3 regions of the Streptomyces spiramyceticus genome follow, and region 3 is predicted to be linked to each of the others. Evidence: riboswitches for the same ligand, from Rfam matches in the RefSeq annotation. Region 3 holds a riboswitch; each other region holds the start of a gene.
What was found. Region 3 has a riboswitch for cyclic di-AMP ahead of PXH83_RS11155 (transglycosylase family protein). Riboswitches for the same ligand answer to the same signal wherever they lie in the genome.

Region 1 (3,267 bases), on a different contig from region 3:
ACCGACAAGCACTCCGCCGAGGAGTTCGCCGCCGAGCTGGAGCGCTGCGGCGCCACGCTCGACGCGTACGCCGATCACCCCGGCGTACGGGTCTCCCTGGAGGTCCCGGTCTCCCGGCTGCCCAAGGCGCTCGGCCTGCTCGCCGACGCGCTGCGCGCGCCCGCCTTCGCGGACAGCGAGATCGACCGGCTGGTGCGCAACCGGCTCGACGAGATCCCGCACGAGACGGCCAACCCGTCCCGTCGGGCCGCCAAGCAGCTCTCCAAGGAGCTCTTCCCCGCCGGTTCGCGCATGTCGCGGCCGCGCCAGGGCTCGGAGGAGACGGTGGAGCGTATCGACTCCGCCGCAGTGAGGGGCTTCTACGAGGCGCACGTGCGTCCCGCGACCGCCACCGCCGTGGTCGTCGGCGACCTCGAAGGCACGGATCTCGATGCCGTGCTGGCCGACACCCTGGGCGCCTGGACGGGCAACACCGCCGAGCCCCGCCCCGTCCCGGTGGTGACGGCGGACGACACGGGCCGCGTGGTCATCGTCGACCGCCCCGGCGCGGTCCAGACGCAGCTGCTCATCGGCCGCACCGGCCCGGACAGGCACGACCGTGTCTGGCCGGCCCAGGTCCTCGGTACGTACTGCCTGGGCGGCACGCTCACCTCCCGCCTGGACCGTGTCCTGCGCGAGGAGAAGGGCTACACGTACGGCGTGCGCGCCTATGGCCAGGTGTTGCGCTCCGCCGCTCCCTCCGGTCCGGAAGGGGCCCCGGGCGCCGCGATGCTCGCGATCAGCGGCTCCGTGGACACCGAGTCCACGGGTCCGGCGCTGGAGGACCTCTGGAAGGTGCTGCGCACCCTCGCAGAGGAAGGCCTGACCGACGCCGAGCGCGACGTCGCCGTACAGAACCTGGTGGGCGTCGCCCCGCTGAAGTACGAGACGGCCGCGGCCGTCGCCGGCACGCTCGCCGACCAGGTCGAGCAGCAGCTGCCGGACGACTTCCAGGCCCAGCTGTACGCGCGCCTCGTCGAGACCGGCACGGTGGAGGCCACCGCAGCGGCCGTCAGCGCCTTCCCTGCCGACCGTCTGGTCACGATCCTCGTCGGGGACGCGTCCCAGATCGAGGAGCCGGTCAGGGCGCTCGGCATCGGCGAGGTGAAGGTGGTGGCCGGCTGATAAGCCGCGCACCAAATGCCCCTGTAATGGGGCATAGGGGGACGGAATAGAGGGACCCCGGTGACCGACAGGCCGCCGGGGTCCTTCCTGTATGTCCCTTTTGTTGTGGAGGTTGCCTGTCTGGCCTGTGGGGTGCGTTACAAAACCTCGTGTCTGTTTGGTGATTGACAGATGTCCCGTTTAGCGTCTGTCCGGCTGTTCGTCAGCAATGCGCCGCATCCGCGGCGCCGGACAGTCATCGCCGAGTCCCCGTCAGGCGCGAGCCTGGGGAGCCGGGGACCCATTCAGTCCCTGGGGTGAATCGGACGGCCTCTGTGCGCGTACGTACGGAGGGGTCCGTAGGAGACCTTCCTGCTCCGAACCCGTCAGCTAACCCGGTAGGCGAGAAGGAAGGAAAGGATCAGCCACTCCATGGCGTTCACCCGTGCCACCGGGAAGCACCGTCGTCCGAGCCGTCTGACGCGCAAGAGCGCGAACATGGCGGGTGTTGCCGCCCTCGCGACGACCGGCGTCATCGGAGGCCTGGCCTCTCCCGCCCTCGCCGCCCACGACGACACCAGCGCCGAAGCGGCGCGCTCCGTCGCGGACACCGGCCTGACCCAGGCCCTCGTCATCGGCGACTCCCTCGCCGACCAGATCGCGGCCCAGGCCGAGTCCCAGCGACAGGCCGCCGTCAAGGCGGAGGCCGCCCGCAAGGCCGAGGCCGAGCGGAAGGCCGAGGCCGAGCGCAAGGCCAGGGCCGCCGCTGCGGCGAAGGTCAAGAGGGAGCGGGAGGAGCGCGCGGCCAGGGAGCGTGCCGCCCGCGCCGCCGAGCGCAAGCGCCTCAACAGCTACACCCTTCCCATCGCCGGTTCCGTGGTGACCACCGGCTACAACGCCGGCGGCTCGCTCTGGTCCTCCGGCAGCCACTCCGGTGTCGACTTCCGTGCACCGTCCGGCAGTTCCGTCGTGTCCGTCGGCCGCGGCACCGTCGTCGAGGCCGGCTGGGGCGGCGCGTACGGCAACAACATCGTCATCAGGATGAACGACGGCACGTACACGCAGTACGGCCACCTGTCGTCCATCCGCGTCTCCGTCGGCCAGGCCGTCACCACCGGCCAGCAGATAGGCCTCTCGGGTTCGACCGGCAACTCGACCGGCCCGCACCTGCACTTCGAGGCCCGTACGACGCCCGACTACGGCTCCGACATGGACCCGACCGCGTACCTGCGCGCGCACGGCGTCAGTATCTGACCCCGACTCCGACGACGCGGTCCGACGCACCTCCGCTTTCCCCGAAGGCCCCGGCTTCCCCGCCGGGGCCTTCGGCTTGGCCAAAAGATATCCATGGATTCCGGCCTCCCTTCGGAAATTCCCCGCCTCTGCAATAGAGTCGCTGAACAAGCGTCAATCGACCGCGTTTCGCGGGGATTAAGGCGGAGGTCAGGTCATGCGCATTCCCGCGCAATCGGTATGCACGGCGATCCGTGACGACATCGTCTCCGGTGTCTTCCAGCGCGGCAGCCGGCTCACCGAAGAGCTGCTTGCGCGTCGTTACGGTGTCTCGCGCGTCCCGGTGCGCGAAGCCCTGCGCACCCTGGAATCCGAGGGGTTCGTCACCACCCGCCGGCACGCCGGCGCCTGCGTCGCCGAGCCGACCGAGCAGGAGGCCGCCGACCTCCTGGAGGTCAGGACGCTGCTGGAGCCGCTGAGCGCGGCCCGCGCCGCCCAGCGGCGCACCGAGGCGCACCTCAAGGTGCTGCGTGGGCTGGTCAGGCTGGGGCAGGAGCGGGCCCGCCGGGGCGAGGGCGAGGACCTGCGCTCACTCGGCGGCTGGTTCCACGAGACGCTCGCCCAGGCCTCCGGCAGCCCCGGCCTGACGGCGCTGCTCACCCAGCTCAGGCACAAGATCGCCTGGATGTACGCCGTCGAGCAGCACGCACGCCCCGTCGAGTCGTGGGCCGAACACGGCGCGATCGTCGACGCCGTGGCGCGCGGTGACGCGGAGCGTGCCAGGTCGCTCATGGCGCTGCACGCCGAACGGGCGGTCGCGGTGCACCGGTTGCGGCAGCCGGACCGGGACCGGGAGCGTGTGAGGACTTCGCAACATGCCGTAAACACGGC
Region 2 (3,267 bases), on a different contig from region 3:
CCCACTGGATGTTGTCCTTGCGCGCCTCCAGCGTGCCGCGCGGTGCCTGCGGCGGCCATGCCTGGTCCGGGTCGGCCGGCACGTCGAGCCCGAGCACCTGTGCCGCGCGCAGCGCGACGCGTGTGTGCCCCTCGGGCGAGAGGTGCAGCCGGTCCCCGTCCCAAGCGCGCCTGTCCTGAACGGACTTGAGCGACCACAGGTCGAGCACCGGGCAGTCGTAGCGGTCGGCGACGGCCCGTACGTGCGCCGTGTACGTCGCGATCTTGCCCCGCAGATGGCGCAGGACGGGCACGCCCCGCGTGTCGAAGCCGGTGGTCACCATGACGGTGCCCACGGCGTTGGTGAGGTCGGCCACGGCCCGCTCGAAGCGCTCGGCGACGTCGTCGGGGTCGCTGCCGGGCCGGAGGATGTCGTTGCCTCCCGCGCAGAAACTCACCAGATCGGGGGCCAGTTCCCGGGCGCGCGGGACCTGTTCCTCCACGATCTGGTCGAGGAGGCGGCCGCGCACGGCGAGGTTGGCATAGCGGAACGTGTGCTCGGGGACGCGGTCGTCGAGGAGTACGGCCAGCCTGTCGGCCCAGCCGATGAACGCACCGTCGGGTCCGGGGTCGCCGACTCCTTCGGTGAAGCTGTCGCCGATCGCCGCGTACGACCCGATGGTGCCTGCACTGAATGATCTCGAATCGTCTGCCACGTCGATACATCCTTCACTGGCGCAAGTGACCTACGCCACCGTAGGGAGGGGTTGACGCGGCGTGAGATAAGACACCGGTCAAGATTCGCCCAATCCGGAATACGCCGAAAACGCACGTACGCCCCTTTCCTTCCGCCAATTGCGGCGGAGGGAAAGGGGCGTACGGAGAGGATTCCGCAGTGGCGGGGTGCGTCAGATGGAGACGCCGTTGCCGCGCAGGTAGGCCAGCGGGTCGACGTCCGAGCCGTAGCCCGGGCCGGTCCGGATCTCGAAGTGCAGGTGCGGGCCGGTGGAGTTGCCCGTGCTGCCGGAGAGACCGATCTGGATGCCGCCGCCGACGCGCTGGCCGGACGAGACGGCCAGCGAGGACAGGTGGGCGTACTGCGAGTACCGGCCGTCGTCGTGCTTGATGACGACCTCGTTGCCGTACGCACCGCCCCATCCGGCGGAGACGACGGTGCCGGAGCTGACGGCCTTGACCGGCGTGCCGCTCGACGCGGCGAAGTCGACGCCCGTGTGGTAGCCGCTGGACCAGCTGCCACCGGCGGCGCGGTACGGCGTGGTGACGCCCGCGGGGACCGGGGCGGAGAAGCCGGAGCCGGTGACGGTGCTGGTCTCGGGCTTGGCCGCCGCCTTGGCCTGCGGCTTGGCCTCGGGCTTGACCTCGGCCTTGGCCTGGGGGGCGGCGGGGGCCTCGGCCGGCGCCTTGGCGCCGATGGTGAGCTTCATGCCCGGAAGGATGAACGAGGGGTTGCCGCCGACGACCTCACGGTTGTCGGCGTACAGCTTCTGCCAGCCGCCGCGCACGTTCTCCCGGTCGGCGATCTTCGACAGATAGTCGCCGGAGACGACGGAGTAGGTCTTCGTGCCGGTCTTCTTCGCAGCTGCCTGCGCGGCCTTCTTGGTGACCTTCTCCGCAGCCTTCTGCGTCACGGGCGAGGAGGCGGCGGCCGGGGCGGCCTTCTCCGCGGCATTCGCGCCGGTGGCGGCAATGAGCGGGAGTGCGAGTGCGGCTCCGCCCGTGCCCGCGGCGACAAAACCGCGAGTGATCGAGTTCGACCTCGGGCGGCGGTGCTTACCCTTTGCAGGCATGGCGAATTCCTCTCCGTCGCCTACGAGGTGAGCTGTCGGGTTCGGGCTGGAGATGCCCGGCCGCGCTCTCGCGCGACTTCACCCCGAGCCGGTCCGGACCGGCGTGCAGATCCGGATGAACGGCGTACTTACCTGGGTCCCCCGCTCCTGCCACGCTTGAGTGAGTGAGTGAGTGCGGTTGCCGGGCGGTGGCAGGATTAGGCGGTCCACCCGGATTGACGGTGACCGTAAGCCGACAGGACGCCCGCGGACAAGCCACTCCATTCACTCAGGCATTGCCCTGCGGGAATTCACCATGAAATTCCCGTCACACTCTGTGGATTACGGATCTCGGACCCCCGCCCAGGACCAGGCATTTCCGTTCGGCGCCTCGCCACGCACCGTCACAAATATGATCCTGCTCACCAGCGGACCCGCCATTCCCTTTACCAGCAAGGGGAGTTATGCCTAATTGCCCGAATTAGTTCGAACTGCAGAACAACATCCCGAACTGCTACGTATCTCCCGATTCGCGCACCCGCCGCAACCGAAAGACCGCAGCATCCAGATCACCGCGCAGCGCCGTGCGCAGACCCCGGTGGAGCAGTACGGCCCCGCGGTGCACGGCCGACGTGTCCAGGCATGCGTATGCCGCCGCCGGGTCGAGCCCGCGCAGCCGCAGCGGCGGCTGCTGCTCGCCGTAATGCTGGGCCTGGAGCCAGGCGAAGACGACGATGTCGTCCCCGTGCGTGTACTGGACGGCGCTCAGGCCGCCGTCCGGCGGACGGAGCCGGTGCATCTCGCCGTGCTGCACGACCGGCCTGATCTCCTTGTAGAGATCCACCCACTCGCGCGCCTCGGCGATCTCGCACTCACCCCACTCGGTCAGATCGCCGCCGATGCCGAGCACGCCCGCCATCGCGCTCACGAAGCGGAAGCGCAGCGAGCTGACCCGCCCATTGAGCTGGGTGTTCGGGCTGTCGGTGACCCATGCGGCCATCGCGCGCGCCGGGTGCAGCTGGCTGAAGCCGTGCTGGATGGCGAGCCGGTCCAGCGGGTCGGTGTTGTCGGAGGTCCACACCTGGTCGGTACGGGAGAGAATCCCGAGGTCGATCCGCCCGCCGCCGCCCGAGCAGGACTCGAAGGCGATGGTGGGGTGCGCGGCCCGCAGCCGGTCGAGCAGCCCGTACAGGGCGTGCACGTGCGCGGTCCACAGCTTCTGCGGATACGGTTCGCCCGGCCAGCCCGCGTCGGTGAAACAGCGGTTGAAGTCCCACTTCACATAGTCGACCGGCGCGGCCGACAGGAGACCGTCGAGCTGGTCCCAGAGGTACGCCTGGACGTCGTCACGGGCGAGATTGAGAACGAGCTGGTTACGGAACTCCGTGCGGGTGCGCCCCGGGTGGTGCTGCACCCAGTCGGGGTGCGCCCGGTACAGATCGCTGTCGGCATTGACCATCTCGGGCTCGACCCAGATCCCGAACTGCATACCGAGACCGTGC
Region 3 (3,267 bases):
TGCCGACCTCGGCAACGGCTACTACGGCGGACTGCAGTTCTCGCAGGAGGCCTGGGAGAGCAACGGCGGTACGGCGTACGCGCCGCGCGCCGACCTCGCCAGCCGCTCCCAGCAGATCCAGATAGCGGAGAAGGTCCTGGCCGACCAGGGGCCGAAGGCGTGGCCCAGCTGCGCGACGATCTCCGGCCTGGTGGAGGGTGACGACACCCCGCCGGGCGTCGGCACGCCCGCCGAGCCGACGCCGTCGGAGGCTCCGGATAGCCCGGACACTTCGGAACGGTCCGAGCCCCTTGAGGACATCGTGGGCTCCGACTCCGAGGCCGACAGGACAAAGAAGGCCGACGAGGCCGACAAGGCCGACGTGAGTGAGGAGCCTGCCGGGTCGGACGCCTCCGAGCCCGCCAAGGCCCCCGACGCCACCCCCGCGGACGAGACCACTCCGCCCGCCCCCGAGAAGAGCGCCCCCTCGGGCAAGCACCGCGGCGAGGAAGCCCGCGAGGAGAACCGCACCGACGCCGCAGCAGGCGATTCGGGCAACAAGCATGAATCGGGCCGCCACGCCTCCCGAGGTGACGGATCGTCACGCGATGCGGCGAACGCGGGCAGTGCGGACAAGGCACGCAATGCGGATGGCGGTGAGTACACCGTGCGAACCGGTGACAACCTCTGGGCCATCGCCGACGCGCACGACGTCCCCGGCGGCTGGCCCGCGCTCTACGAGGCCAACGAGAAGGCCATCGGGTCCGACGCGGACCTCATCCTTCCTGGCCAGCGCCTTGATCTGAGCTGAAAACAGGGGCAGTTCGGGCTGCTATGTCCGAATTGGAGCCAGTGAGACAAGGGTCTCTTTGCCTCAACTGGCGCGGTCGGTCCGGACGCTCCACCCGTTTCGCCTCTGACCTGCGTGAATGCCGGTTATGCGAAGGCAAGTAGGGGCGATTTCTCCTCGATGTGCGTCTTTGAACATCGGGGAGTCATGTGTTTACGGTCGGATCGCTCGCCACCGCGGGCCCCGTCGACCGTCACGCCGAATCCTGCCGTCGGTCGGGGGAGTAGCTGACGCGTAAAGCGCCGTAGGCAGGAGCGGGGGAACCAGGTAAGTGCCGGGCCCGGCCGTCGAAGGGCGAACGCCGAAAGGCGAACGTCGAAGGACGCACCGGAACCGGCTTGGGGTGAAGCCGCGCGACAGATCGCACCAGGTCGCGCGGCCGGGCAACTCACATGGCCCGAACCCGACAGCTCACCTCGTAGGCGTCGGTGAGGAGATGTCGCATGCTGTTTTCCAGCAAGGCCAAGCACCGTCGCCCGTCCAAGGCCGTCCGGTTCGCCGCGTTCGCCGGTATCACCGGTGTCGCCGTCGCCGCCCCGCTGATGGGTGCCACGTCCGCCTCGGCCGCCAGCGCCGGGGAGTGGGACAAGGTCGCGCAGTGCGAGTCCGGCGGCAACTGGTCCATCAACACCGGCAACGGCTACCACGGTGGCCTGCAGTTCTCGGCGTCCACCTGGGCCGCGTACGGCGGCACCGCGTACGCCGGCACCGCCGACCAGGCCTCCAAGGCGCAGCAGATCGAGATAGCCGAGAAGGTCCTGGCCGGCCAGGGCAAGGGCGCGTGGCCGAACTGCGGCGTGGGCCTGTCCGGCGCCGCGTACGACAGTGGCTCCGCCGAGCAGGCCCAGCCCGAGGCGGCCCAGCCGAAGGCCGAGCCCAAGGCCGAGCGCAGCTCCGGCGACGCCCAGGCGGCCTCCCGCGGCGAGGGCCGCAAGGCGGTGAAGAAGGGCGACGGCGAGTACAAGGTGAAGTCCGGCGACACCCTCGGCAAGATCGCCGAGGCGGAGGACGTCGAGGGCGGCTGGAAGAAGATCTTCGAGCTGAACAAGGACATCATCAGCGACGCCGACGTGATCTTCCCGGGCCAGCAGCTGCACCTCGGCTGAGCCTGACGACCCCACAAAGCTCCCCGGCCCGGCGTGTCTTCCCCCGTACGCGCCGGGCCGGGGTTTTGTCGTTACTGCCCAGTACGTCGCGACTTCCGGCCAGGAGTTTCGTACCGTCCTGGGGGTATTCGGGCGCCTTCTCGTCCCACGGGGCGGGCCATCGGCTGGCCGATGCGCCCGGGCCGGATAGGCTCTTGCCGCAAGGCCAAAGCGACCCTGCACCCAAGCGTCACATCCCAGAAGGAGATGCTCGTGCCGTCCATCGACGTCGTCGTAGCCCGGGAAATCCTGGACTCCCGAGGCAACCCCACGGTCGAGGTCGAGGTCGGCCTCGACGACGGCAGCACCGGTCGTGCTGCTGTTCCGTCCGGTGCCTCCACCGGAGCGTTCGAGGCCATTGAGCTTCGCGACGGTGACCCCGACCGCTATCAGGGCAAGGGTGTCGAGAAGGCCGTCCTCGCCGTCATCGAGCAGATCGGCCCGGAGCTCGTCGGTTACGACGCCACCGAGCAGCGCCTGATCGACCAGGCGATGTTCGACCTGGACGCCACCGAGAACAAGGCCTCCCTCGGCGCCAACGCCATCCTCGGCGTCTCGCTTGCCGTCGCGCACGCCGCCTCCGAGGCGTCCGACCTGCCGCTCTTCCGCTACCTCGGCGGCCCGAACGCGCACCTGCTGCCCGTTCCGATGATGAACATCCTCAACGGTGGGTCGCACGCCGACTCCAACGTCGACATCCAGGAGTTCATGATCGCGCCGATCGGCGCCGAGTCGTTCTCCGAGGCCCTGCGCTGGGGCACGGAGGTCTACCACACCCTCAAGTCCGTCCTGAAGACCAAGGGCCTGTCCACCGGCCTCGGCGACGAGGGCGGCTTCGCCCCGAACCTGGACTCCAACCGCGCCGCGCTCGACCTCATCCTCGAGGCCATCCAGCAGGCCGGTTACATCCCGGGCGAGCAGATCGCGCTCGCGCTCGACGTCGCCGCGTCCGAGTTCTACAAGGACGGCGCGTACGAGTTCGAGGGCAAGTCCCGCTCGGCCGCCGAGATGACGGAGTACTACGAGGAGCTCGTGGCGGCGTACCCGCTCGTCTCCATCGAGGACCCGCTCTTCGAGGACGACTGGGCCGGCTGGAAGGTCCTCACCGACAAGCTGGGCACCAAGGTCCAGATCGTCGGCGACGACCTCTTCGTCACCAACCCGGAGCGCCTGGCCCGCGGTATCGAGGAAGGCGCCGCCAACTCGCTGCTCGTCAAGGTCAACCAGATCGGTTCGCTGACCGAGACCCTGGACGCCGTCGAGCTGGCCCAGCGCAACGGCTTCAAGTGCATG

Region 1: it holds a riboswitch for cyclic di-AMP, as region 3 does, so the genes downstream of both, PXH83_RS24190 (M23 family metallopeptidase) here and PXH83_RS11155 (transglycosylase family protein) in region 3, are expected to answer to the same signal.
Region 2: it holds a riboswitch for cyclic di-AMP, as region 3 does, so the genes downstream of both, PXH83_RS28325 (LysM peptidoglycan-binding domain-containing M23 family metallopeptidase) here and PXH83_RS11155 (transglycosylase family protein) in region 3, are expected to answer to the same signal.

Annotation. Positions count from the first base shown of each region.
Region 1 is NZ_JARBAX010000002.1:105,411-108,677, forward strand. Features, by position in the region: gene PXH83_RS24185 (M16 family metallopeptidase) at 1-1,164, shown strand, start outside; cyclic di-AMP (ydaO/yuaA leader) riboswitch at 1,394-1,563, shown strand; gene PXH83_RS24190 (M23 family metallopeptidase) at 1,576-2,397, shown strand; gene PXH83_RS24195 (GntR family transcriptional regulator) at 2,594-3,267, shown strand, end outside.
Region 2 is NZ_JARBAX010000002.1:1,061,267-1,064,533, reverse strand. Features, by position in the region: gene PXH83_RS28330 (SGNH/GDSL hydrolase family protein) at 1-694, opposite strand, end outside; gene PXH83_RS28325 (LysM peptidoglycan-binding domain-containing M23 family metallopeptidase) at 887-1,786, opposite strand; cyclic di-AMP (ydaO/yuaA leader) riboswitch at 1,789-1,959, opposite strand; gene PXH83_RS28320 (alpha-galactosidase) at 2,280-3,267, opposite strand, start outside.
Region 3 is NZ_JARBAX010000001.1:2,491,163-2,494,429, reverse strand. Features, by position in the region: gene PXH83_RS11160 (transglycosylase family protein) at 1-790, shown strand, start outside; cyclic di-AMP (ydaO/yuaA leader) riboswitch at 1,119-1,269, shown strand; gene PXH83_RS11155 (transglycosylase family protein) at 1,273-1,935, shown strand; gene eno (phosphopyruvate hydratase) at 2,182-3,267, shown strand, end outside.